4 regions of the Janthinobacterium sp. BCJ23 genome follow, and region 1 is predicted to be linked to each of the others. Evidence: predicted binding sites of a transcription regulator. Region 1 holds the regulator's gene; each other region holds the start of a gene.
The links. The regulator FNR, encoded in region 1, switches genes on or off when oxygen is low (the NO sensors DNR and NnrR bind a similar motif). The targets are predictions, from matches to a motif close to TTGATNNNNATCAA.
Positions count from the first base shown of each region.

Region 2: a site for FNR is predicted at 1,208-1,221, ahead of AC54AG_RS23340 (universal stress protein). Genes of this name have one in related genera too.
Region 3: a site for FNR is predicted at 1,386-1,399, ahead of cydD (thiol reductant ABC exporter subunit CydD). Genes of this name have one in related genera too.
Region 4: a site for FNR is predicted at 905-918, ahead of AC54AG_RS00560 (universal stress protein). Genes of this name have one in related genera too.

Region 1 covers NZ_JCAQAW010000005.1:374,460-376,660, forward strand. Annotated here, with positions in the region: gene AC54AG_RS18635 (response regulator) at 1-573, opposite strand, end outside; gene fnr (fumarate/nitrate reduction transcriptional regulator Fnr) at 813-1,571, shown strand; gene AC54AG_RS18645 (FixH family protein) at 1,575-2,099, opposite strand; gene ccoG (cytochrome c oxidase accessory protein CcoG) at 2,154-2,201, opposite strand, start outside.
Region 2 covers NZ_JCAQAW010000009.1:63,522-65,722, forward strand. Annotated here, with positions in the region: gene AC54AG_RS23330 (TraR/DksA family transcriptional regulator) at 1-227, shown strand, start outside; gene phbB (acetoacetyl-CoA reductase) at 390-1,136, opposite strand; gene AC54AG_RS23340 (universal stress protein) at 1,305-2,171, shown strand; gene AC54AG_RS23345 (hypothetical protein) at 2,192-2,201, opposite strand, start outside.
Region 3 covers NZ_JCAQAW010000004.1:417,891-420,091, reverse strand. Annotated here, with positions in the region: gene cydD (thiol reductant ABC exporter subunit CydD) at 1-1,320, opposite strand, end outside; gene AC54AG_RS16140 (GbsR/MarR family transcriptional regulator) at 1,460-2,011, shown strand.
Region 4 covers NZ_JCAQAW010000001.1:129,755-131,955, forward strand. Annotated here, with positions in the region: gene AC54AG_RS00555 (protein phosphatase CheZ) at 1-532, opposite strand, end outside; gene AC54AG_RS00560 (universal stress protein) at 1,000-1,467, shown strand; gene AC54AG_RS00565 (response regulator) at 1,623-2,201, shown strand, end outside.

The DNA.
Region 1 (2,201 bases):
TTCCGAGCGCAGACGCCCCAGCAGGTTGTCCTTGTACAGGCGCAGCACGCCGATCACCACGCCGGCCACCTGGCCATCGGCGGCCAGCACGGGCGCCACCATCTGCACGATGGGCATGCCGCTCGACTTGCCGAGCATCGGCTCGGTGATCATGGGCTGGCGCGTGCGCAGCACGGTCTGGAAATACTCGCGCTCGGCAACGTTGATGCCGGCGCGCCCCGCCACTTCCGGCATGTCGGCCACGACGGCGCCATGTGCATCGAGCACCAGCACGTCGTCGAACAGCACCAGCATCGAGCGGCGCGAATAGTATTCGCGCAATTGGGCCGGCTGGGCCATCAGTTCCGGCGGCTGCTGCCTGGCCGTCAGGGTGACGATCTGCAGCAGCATGCCCAGCTTGTCGTCGAGCTCGGCAGCGGTGCGGCTGATCAGGGACGACTGCTGGCTCAGCAGTACTCGCGTGAAGTCGTCGCGCATATGCTGCACCTGGATCATGGTGACCAGCGCGATCATGGCGATCGAGGTCAGGCTGGTGGCCAGCGCGACTTTTGCTTTGATGCCGAGAGGCTTCATGATTTCCTTTTCAGTACCGGGCGGCACAGGCGGCAGATAATGCTGTTAGGAATTTTCCTATCAATACATCAAGTTGGCAAGCGGCGCCGCGCAAATGGCCCTCCCCGCATGGGCTTTTGACGATGTTGCCATATAATTAAAGTCGGAACGTCGTTTATTCGCCGAAATTGCCGTGAAATTGGCACACGGCAACCCTGTATGCAGTAAACTTGTTGTTGCATTTTCTAAAAGGTACCGACATGACTGAAGCGCTACTCACTCCAACCTTGCCCACAGTGACCGTGGAAGCGTTGCGTGCGCGATGCTCGACCTGCAGCATGCATCAATTGTGCCTGCCGATGGGCCTCGATATGGGCGACATGGACAGGCTGGACCAGATCATCGGCCGCCGCCGCAAGATCGTGCGCGGCGCCTCGCTGTTCCGCATCGGCGACTCGTTCCAGAACCTGTACGCGATCCGCCTGGGACACTTCAAGACGTACCAGATCAATCCGGGCGGCGAAGAGCAGGTGACGGGTTTCCAGATGGCCGGCGAACTGCTGGGCATGGACGCCATCAGCGCCGACCGCCACCACTGTAATGCGGTGGCGCTGGAAGACAGCGAAGTGTGTGAAATCCCGTTTTCCAGCCTGGAACAATTGCTGGGCAATATGCCGACCCTGCTGCGGCATTTCCACCGCATGATGAGCCAGGAAATCACGCGCGAGCAAAGCGTGATGCTGTTGCTGGGCAATATGCAGGCGACGCAGCGTTTTGCCGCCTTCATCGTCAACCTGGCGTCGCGCTATGAGGCGCGCGGCTATTCGAGCAGCAAATTCCAGCTGCGCATGTCGCGCGAGGAAATCGGCAACTACCTGGGCCTGACCATCGAGAGCGTCAGCCGTTTATTGTCGAAATTCAAGAAGGAAGGCTGGCTGCGCGTCTCGAACCGCGAGATCGAGATCCTGCAGCCTGCCAAGCTGAAAGCCATTACAGCCGGTACCGACGTCTGCAAGTAAGGCTTATAGCTCTTCATCCGCATGCAGCGCGATGCTGCGCTGCACGGGCCAGGTCCAGATGCCGGACAGGCGCCACTCGCGCTTGTCGTTTTCCACCAGCACCTGCCAGCGGCTGCGCTCGAGCATCGGCAGCGCGACCGAGAAATTGCCGGCCGCATCGGGCTGCACCAGCAGCTTGATATCCTTTTCCGGCAAAGTCGCATGCGCCAGGTGCAGCTGCAACGGCCCCTGATAGGCCTTGCCGAAGCTGTGCACGGAACCGGTCAGGCGCGCTGACGCCACGTCGTACGCCAGGCTCGTATCCATGGCCAGGTCGCTGGCGATCGTGTCGCGCTTCAAATCCTGGTTGATCGCCTTGCCCTGCTTGTAATAATCGCCCACCACCAGCGCGTCGGGCTGCGTAAACGCGATATAGCCCATGAAGCTGCCGACGACCACGGACAGGCCGGGACCGATCATCAGCAGCCATGGCCAGCGATGCTTGTACCACGGTGCAACGGGAGGCTGCAGTTTCAGACTGTCGGACATGGTATTTCTCCTGTGTAAACGGCCAGCCCCCATGCGGGGACCGGCCTTCCTGCATTAACGCGGCACGATGAAGACCGCGCTTTCACGCACATGCAGCGACGG
Region 2 (2,201 bases), on a different contig from region 1:
CCAGCGTGCGCACCTTGAACGCCCTCGTCAGCGAAGCGGCCGAGCACAATCAGGCGCAGCTGGCCATCATCAAGCACGCGCTGGCCAAGTTTGCCGATGGCAGCTACGGCCTGTGCGACAACTGCGGCGAAGCCATCGGCCTGTCGCGCCTGAACGCCCGCCCCGAAGCGCGCCTGTGCATCGATTGCCAGACGCGGCTGGAAAAAGCCCGGCGCCCGGTACCATAACGGCTGCATGACTGCGCAACAACAAAGGGCAAGGCATCGCTGCCCTGCCCTTGTTTTCCAGCGTGACTGCCATTGCCTGCCGTCCGCCGCCAGCGTCTGTGCGCCGGCTGGGTGGACGGGTCTCCTCTACTGCCATTGCCTCTGTGCAAGCTGTATGCTTGCTTAACTCATGTGCTGTCCGCCATTGATGGCGATGTTCGCGCCCGTCACAAACGCGGCCTCGTCGGACGCCAGGTAAGCGACCAGGGCCGCCACCTCGTCCGGCTCGCCCAGGCGGCCCAGGGGAATTTGCGGCAGGATCTTCGTTTCCATGATATCGGCGGGCACGGCCGTCACCATCTGCGTGCGCAGGTAGCCGGGCGAGACCGTGTTGACGGTGATGCCGTGGCGCGCCACTTCCAGCGCCAGCGCCTTGCTGAAGCCATGCACGCCCGCCTTCGCGGCCGCGTAGTTGCACTGGCCAAACGCGCCCTTCTGGCCGTTGACGGACGAGATATTGATGATGCGGCCCCATTTATGTTCGAGCATCGGTTCGAGCACCTGCTTGCTCATGTTGAACAGGCTGTCGAGATTGGTACGCATGACCTCGGACCAGTGCGGCAATTCCATCTTGCGCATGCTCTGGTCGCGCGTGATGCCGGCGTTGTTGACGAGCACGTCGATGCGGCCGAACTGCGCCAGCACGCTGGCCACGGCCTCGCTGCAGGCAGCGAAATCCGTCACGTCGATGGCCAGCGGATGGAAATAATACTGCTGCGCCTGCTGCTCGTCGAGCCAGCTTGCCACCCGCGCATTGTCCGGCGTATGCGCGGCCACGACGGCAAAGCCCGCCCCATGCAGGCGGCGGCACAAGGCCGTCCCCAGGCCGCCCATGCCGCCCGTGACCAGCGCTACCTTTTGTTCCTTCATGACTGTCTCTCCCCGCTTGTTATGGTTGTTCTGCGTGGCATCAAGTGTAGGAGCAGTTTTTATTGCCAGCCTTGCGCCAGATCAAGTGCTCAGCCTGATGCAGTCGTGCGCGGCCGGCACCCCGGACTGTGCCAGAATGGCCGCTACTGCACAGCGAGAGGACAAGCCATGACGTACAAGACCGTATTGCTCCACATCGACGACAGCGCCGGGCGCGCCGCCCGCATCGAAGCAGCGGCCAGCATCGCCCAGGCTTGCGGCGGCCACCTGACGGGCGTGGCGCTGACGGGCGTGTCGCGCCTGCTGTACCAGAACCAGCCCGACCTCGATGCCGACCCGAACCTGAGCTTGCACCTGAACTTCCTGCGCGACCGGGCCACGCGCGCCCTCGACGGTTTCGAGGCGCAGGTGCGCGCGGCCGGCGTCGCTTCGTTCGAACAGCGCGTGCTCGACGATGAGGCGGCTGGCGGCATCAGCCTGCTGGCCCGCTACGCGGATCTGGTCGTCATCAGCCAATACAATGCCAAGGATAAATCACCGTCCGTGATGCGCGACTTTCCCGCCTACGTGCTGCTGCATTCGGGACGTCCCGTGCTGATCGTGCCGTATGCGCCGCCGCTGCCCCTGCTGGCGCCGCCGGCGGCCGCGCGCAATGTACTCATATCCTGGAACGCCAGCAAGGAAGCGAGCCGCGCCGTGAGCGCCGCCCTGCCCCTGCTGCAGCGCGCCGGCCAAGTCCACGTGGCCATCTTCGATGCCCAGGTGCATGCCGCCGAGCACGGCGAACAGCCGGGCGCGGAACTGACGCAATACCTGGCGCGCCACGGCGTGGAAGCGCGGCTGCATTTGCTCGATGGCGGTGGCGTGCGGCGCGGCGATATCGGCGAGGCGCTGCTGTCGCAGGCGGCCGACCTGTCGGCCGACTTGCTGGTAATGGGAGCGTATGGCCATTCGCGCCTGCGCGAAACCATCCTCGGTGGCGTCACGCGCACAATTCTGCAAAGCATGACGATCCCCGTGCTGATGGCGCACTAGGGTGTATTGAAAGCGGCGGGCTAGCCGCCC
Region 3 (2,201 bases), on a different contig from region 1:
CACGTTCTGGCTGACGGACGCGGCAAACACGTGCGGGCGCTGACCCATCCAGGCCATACGCTGGCGCAAGGTATTGACCGTGCTGTCGGTCAGGCGCACGCCGCCGATGCGGATGTCGCCGCCGCTGGCGGGCAGCAAGCCGGCCAGCAGGGACAGCAAGGTGGTCTTGCCGGCGCCGCTGGCGCCCAGCAGGGCCACATGTTCGCCAGCGCGCACGGTCAGGTCGAAGCCGTCGAACACGGGCGCTTCGCCGGGATGGGCAAAGCGCAATTGCCGGAGTTCCACGGCGGGCGCCGCCGCCACAGCCATGGCGGCGGCGGAAACGGCCGCCACTTCCACACCAAAACCAGGCAAAGGCACGCCATCGGCCGCCAGGTCGTGCAAACCGGCCAGGCCCGCTTCGCCGGCCGCCTTGTCGTGCCAGACGGCGGCCAGTTCGCGCAGCGGCTCGAAAAACGCGGGGGCCAGCAGCAGGATGAACAAGCCCTGCCCCAAGCTCAGCTCGCGGCCCCAGGTGCCGAAATGGATGCTGCCCAGCAGAGAGAAACCGATGAAGGCCGCCACCATGGCCACACCGAGCGCGGAAAACAGCTCGAGCACGGCCGACGACAAAAAGGCGATGCGCAGCACCACCATCGTGCGCCGGCGCACGGATTGCGACGAGGCATCGAGCCGTTCGGCCGTGGCGTCGACGGCGTCGAGCGCGCGCAAGGTAGCCAGGCCGCGCAGGCGGTCCAGCAGGAAGGCGTTCATGCTGCCCATTTCCACCATCTGCGCGCGGCTGGCCGCTTGCGCGCCCATGCCGACGAGCGCCATGAAGACGGGAATCAAGGGGGCGGCGATGAGCAGGATCAAGGCGGCGATCCACGACAGCGGCGTCACCACGGCGAGGATCACGAGCGGCACGAGCATCACTTTCCAGCGCGCGGGTTTGTAGCGCACCAGATACGGCACGATGGCTTCGGCCTGTTCGGCGATGACGCTGGCCGCCTGGCCCGACTGGGCGCGCTGGCGGTCCAGCGGCGAGCGCTGCGCCAGCGCTTGCGCCACCTGTTCCCGCAAGGTGGACAGGTGTGCGCGTGCCGCCGCATACATGCGCCGCGCGCCCCACGCTTCGCAGCCGGCGCGCAGCACGCCCAGCAGCAGCACGCCAACGGCCGGCAACAGGGCCGCGCGCCAGGGTGCACCGTCTTGCATGGCTTGCACGGCCCAGGCCAGCAAGGCCGCCTGCGGCAGCCACAGCAAGGCGGCGCCGCCTTGCGCCAGGCTGGCGGCACGGGGAAGAATAAAGCGGGGCAAGGACAAGGACGTGGTCGGCATCTTCTATACTTCTTGAGTTTTCAGAATTTTCTGTAAATTCGATATTTTGTATAATACTGCGAAACATGACATATATCAATTGACCCCACCAGTATGGCGTGAAAAAATTCAGATAATTATGAAAACTCAACATATCCAAATGACGCCGCTGATCCTGACCTTTGTCAGCCATTTCGGCGAGATGGGCAGCCGCTGGGGCTTTAACCGTACGGTAGGGCAAGTGTACGCCTTGTTATTTGTCGCGGAGCACCCTTTGCACGCAGATGAAATCGCGGAGCACCTGAGTTTTTCACGCTCGAACGTGAGCATCGGCCTGAAGGAATTGCAGGGCTGGGGCTTGATCCGCCAGTCGCGCATTCCCGGCGACCGGCGCGAGTATTTTTCCTCGCTGGGCGATGTGTGGCAAATCTTCCGTGTGGTGGCCGCCGAGCGCCGCCGCCGCGAAGTGGCGCCCACCCTGACGGTGCTGCGCGAAGCGCTGCTGGCACCGGCCACGGAACCGGTGGATCAATATGCGCAGGAACGCATGCGCGAAATGTATGAACTGGTCGACCTGGCCAATACCTGGTTCGACGACTTGCAGCGCCTGTCGCCCGAATCGATGGCGCAGCTGATGAAAATGGGCGCCAAGGTACAAAAGCTGCTCAACGCCAAGGATCGCCTGTTTGGCGTCAGCAACAACAACGACTGAAGCACCCGCCGCCCCCCTCCCAAATAAGCCGAGACGCCGCTAGCACAAGCTGGCGCGCCTTGTCACGCCGTTTCCTAACGTCATGTTGTCTATCGTTAACACAAGCAGACATAGCCGTATGCGATGTTGTCAACTGAACCAATAGTATTATTTAAATTGTATTAATTTATATCAAGAGTAAGCTTGCATT
Region 4 (2,201 bases), on a different contig from region 1:
GGCTCAGCTTGCCATCGAACAGGGCCGTCCAGCGGCTGTCCATGTCCTTGGCCTTCTTCGACAGCACATCTTGCGCCGGCATGCCTTCGTCGAGCGTGTTCAGAACCTTGTTGGCTGCCTGTTCGGTCAGGGTGGCGACGTATTCCAGACGGTCCTGGGCGTCGACGATCTGCGACGACGCTTCCGTCAACGCCTTGTCGTAGCCCAGTTCGCGCAGCGAATCGTGCAGCAGGCGCACGATGCCGCCCAGGCGCTCGAACATCGGCTTGTCGGACTGGTCGACGGGATCGGCCGCGTCGCTAGGCGCATCGGCGCTGGCCACGGGCGCCGCTTCCGGCGCGGCTGGCGTTTCTGCCGCAGCGGCTGCCGGCACGGCGGCGCTGGCCGACACGGAGTCGAACAGCGCGTCGAAATCGTCATCCGCAATCACGGCGGGAGCGGGCGCGGCGGCAGGTGCGGGCTGAGCCGCGGCCGCACTTTGCGCAGATACTTCATCGAATAATGCGTCGAAATCATCAGCGGCGTTGGTCATATCCCTGCTTCTCCATAATTTGTCAAAATTCCGCCTGAACTGTGCGTTTTACAGACTGATACCCACAATTTCTCGATTAAGATGATTTGAGGCAATACCGCTGCGATGGTGCGAGTGTAGCAGGGCGCCGCCCTGTTGGTAAATCTCAAAACGCGCTTCCTGGTGCAAAGCTGGTCCACAAGAGCTTTTCCACCAGGAAATAAGTGTTCCTGCTGTTGTATTTTGAAATACTACCATTGGCGTGGGTGCAAGACCACGCGCAGTACAACAAATCCTGCTTCCGGGCGCCTGCGCAACAGCGCAGTATGGACATCGTTGCAGCTAAAACACGATCTTTCTGCCAATGTTGTCTATACTGAAGGTGCAGTTGTGTTGATAATTATCAAGTCTTTACATGAATACAATGCTGCCGCCGCGTCTACAATAAGAGGCGTTGCGTGCGCTCAGTCACCGTCAAAGGATCTGCCATGTATAAGAAAATTCTGATCGCCACGGACGGCTCCACCGTCTCCAACTTGACGGCCTGTGCCGGCGTTGCCTTTGCCGAACAGATGCACGCCGACATCCTTGCCGTGTACGTGGCGCCCGAATACCAGTACCCGGTATACATCGAGATCATTCCGCCAAGCTACCCCAGCGAGGAGGAGTACCGCATCGCCATGCGCAAGGCGGGCGCCGACCACTGGCAGCCCATCCTCGACGCGGCCGCCAAGCGGGGTCTGGAAGCGACGGGCTTGACGGCCTTTTCCGACAGCCCCGCCCTGAAAATCGTGGAAGTGGCGCAATTGCAGCATTGCGACCTGATTTTCATGGGCTCGCATGGCCGCAGCGGCTGGGGACAATTGCTGCTGGGCAGCGTGACCAACAAGGTGCTGTCGCACTCAAAACTGCCGGTACTCGTGCATAGGCTGATCAAGGAACCACCATCGGAATAAGGGGTCACATGGCCACGCAGACCGCCGTTGCCGGCACATTAAGAAAAAGGCAAATTTTCGGCCGCGTCAGTTAAAATGGCAACGTTTCTCGTTTCTCAACATTTGATTGTCCGGTGACGGACAGAGCAGATTTCACGCATCCAGATTGCCCGCCTATGATACGTATTGTGATTGCCGACGACCACACCATCATGCGAGAAGGATTGAAGCGCATCCTTGACGGCGCGCCGGACATCGATATCGTGGGTGAAGCCATCGACGGCTTTGAAGTACTCAACCACGTACGCCAGGGCGGCTTCGACCTGCTGCTGCTCGACCTGTCGATGCCGGGCCGCAGCGGCGTCGACCTGATCCGGCAAATCCGCAGCGAGGCGCCGAAGCTGGCGATCCTGATCCTCACCATGCACGAGGAGGAACAATATGCGGTGCGCGCCATCCGCGCTGGCGCGCAAGGCTATCTGACCAAGGAAAGCGCGGGCACCCAGCTCGTGGGCGCCATCCACAAGGTGGCGTCGGGACGTCCGTATATCAGCGCCGAGGTGGCGGAGCAGCTCGTGCTCAACATTATGATGCCGAATGAAAGCTTGCTGCACAAACAGTTGTCGGACCGCGAGTTCGAAGTCTTTTCCCTGCTGGTGGCGGGCAAGTCGATCACGGAAATCGCCAACAATCTGCACCTGAGCGTCAAGACGGTGAGTACGCACAAGACGCGCATCATGCAAAAGATGGGCATG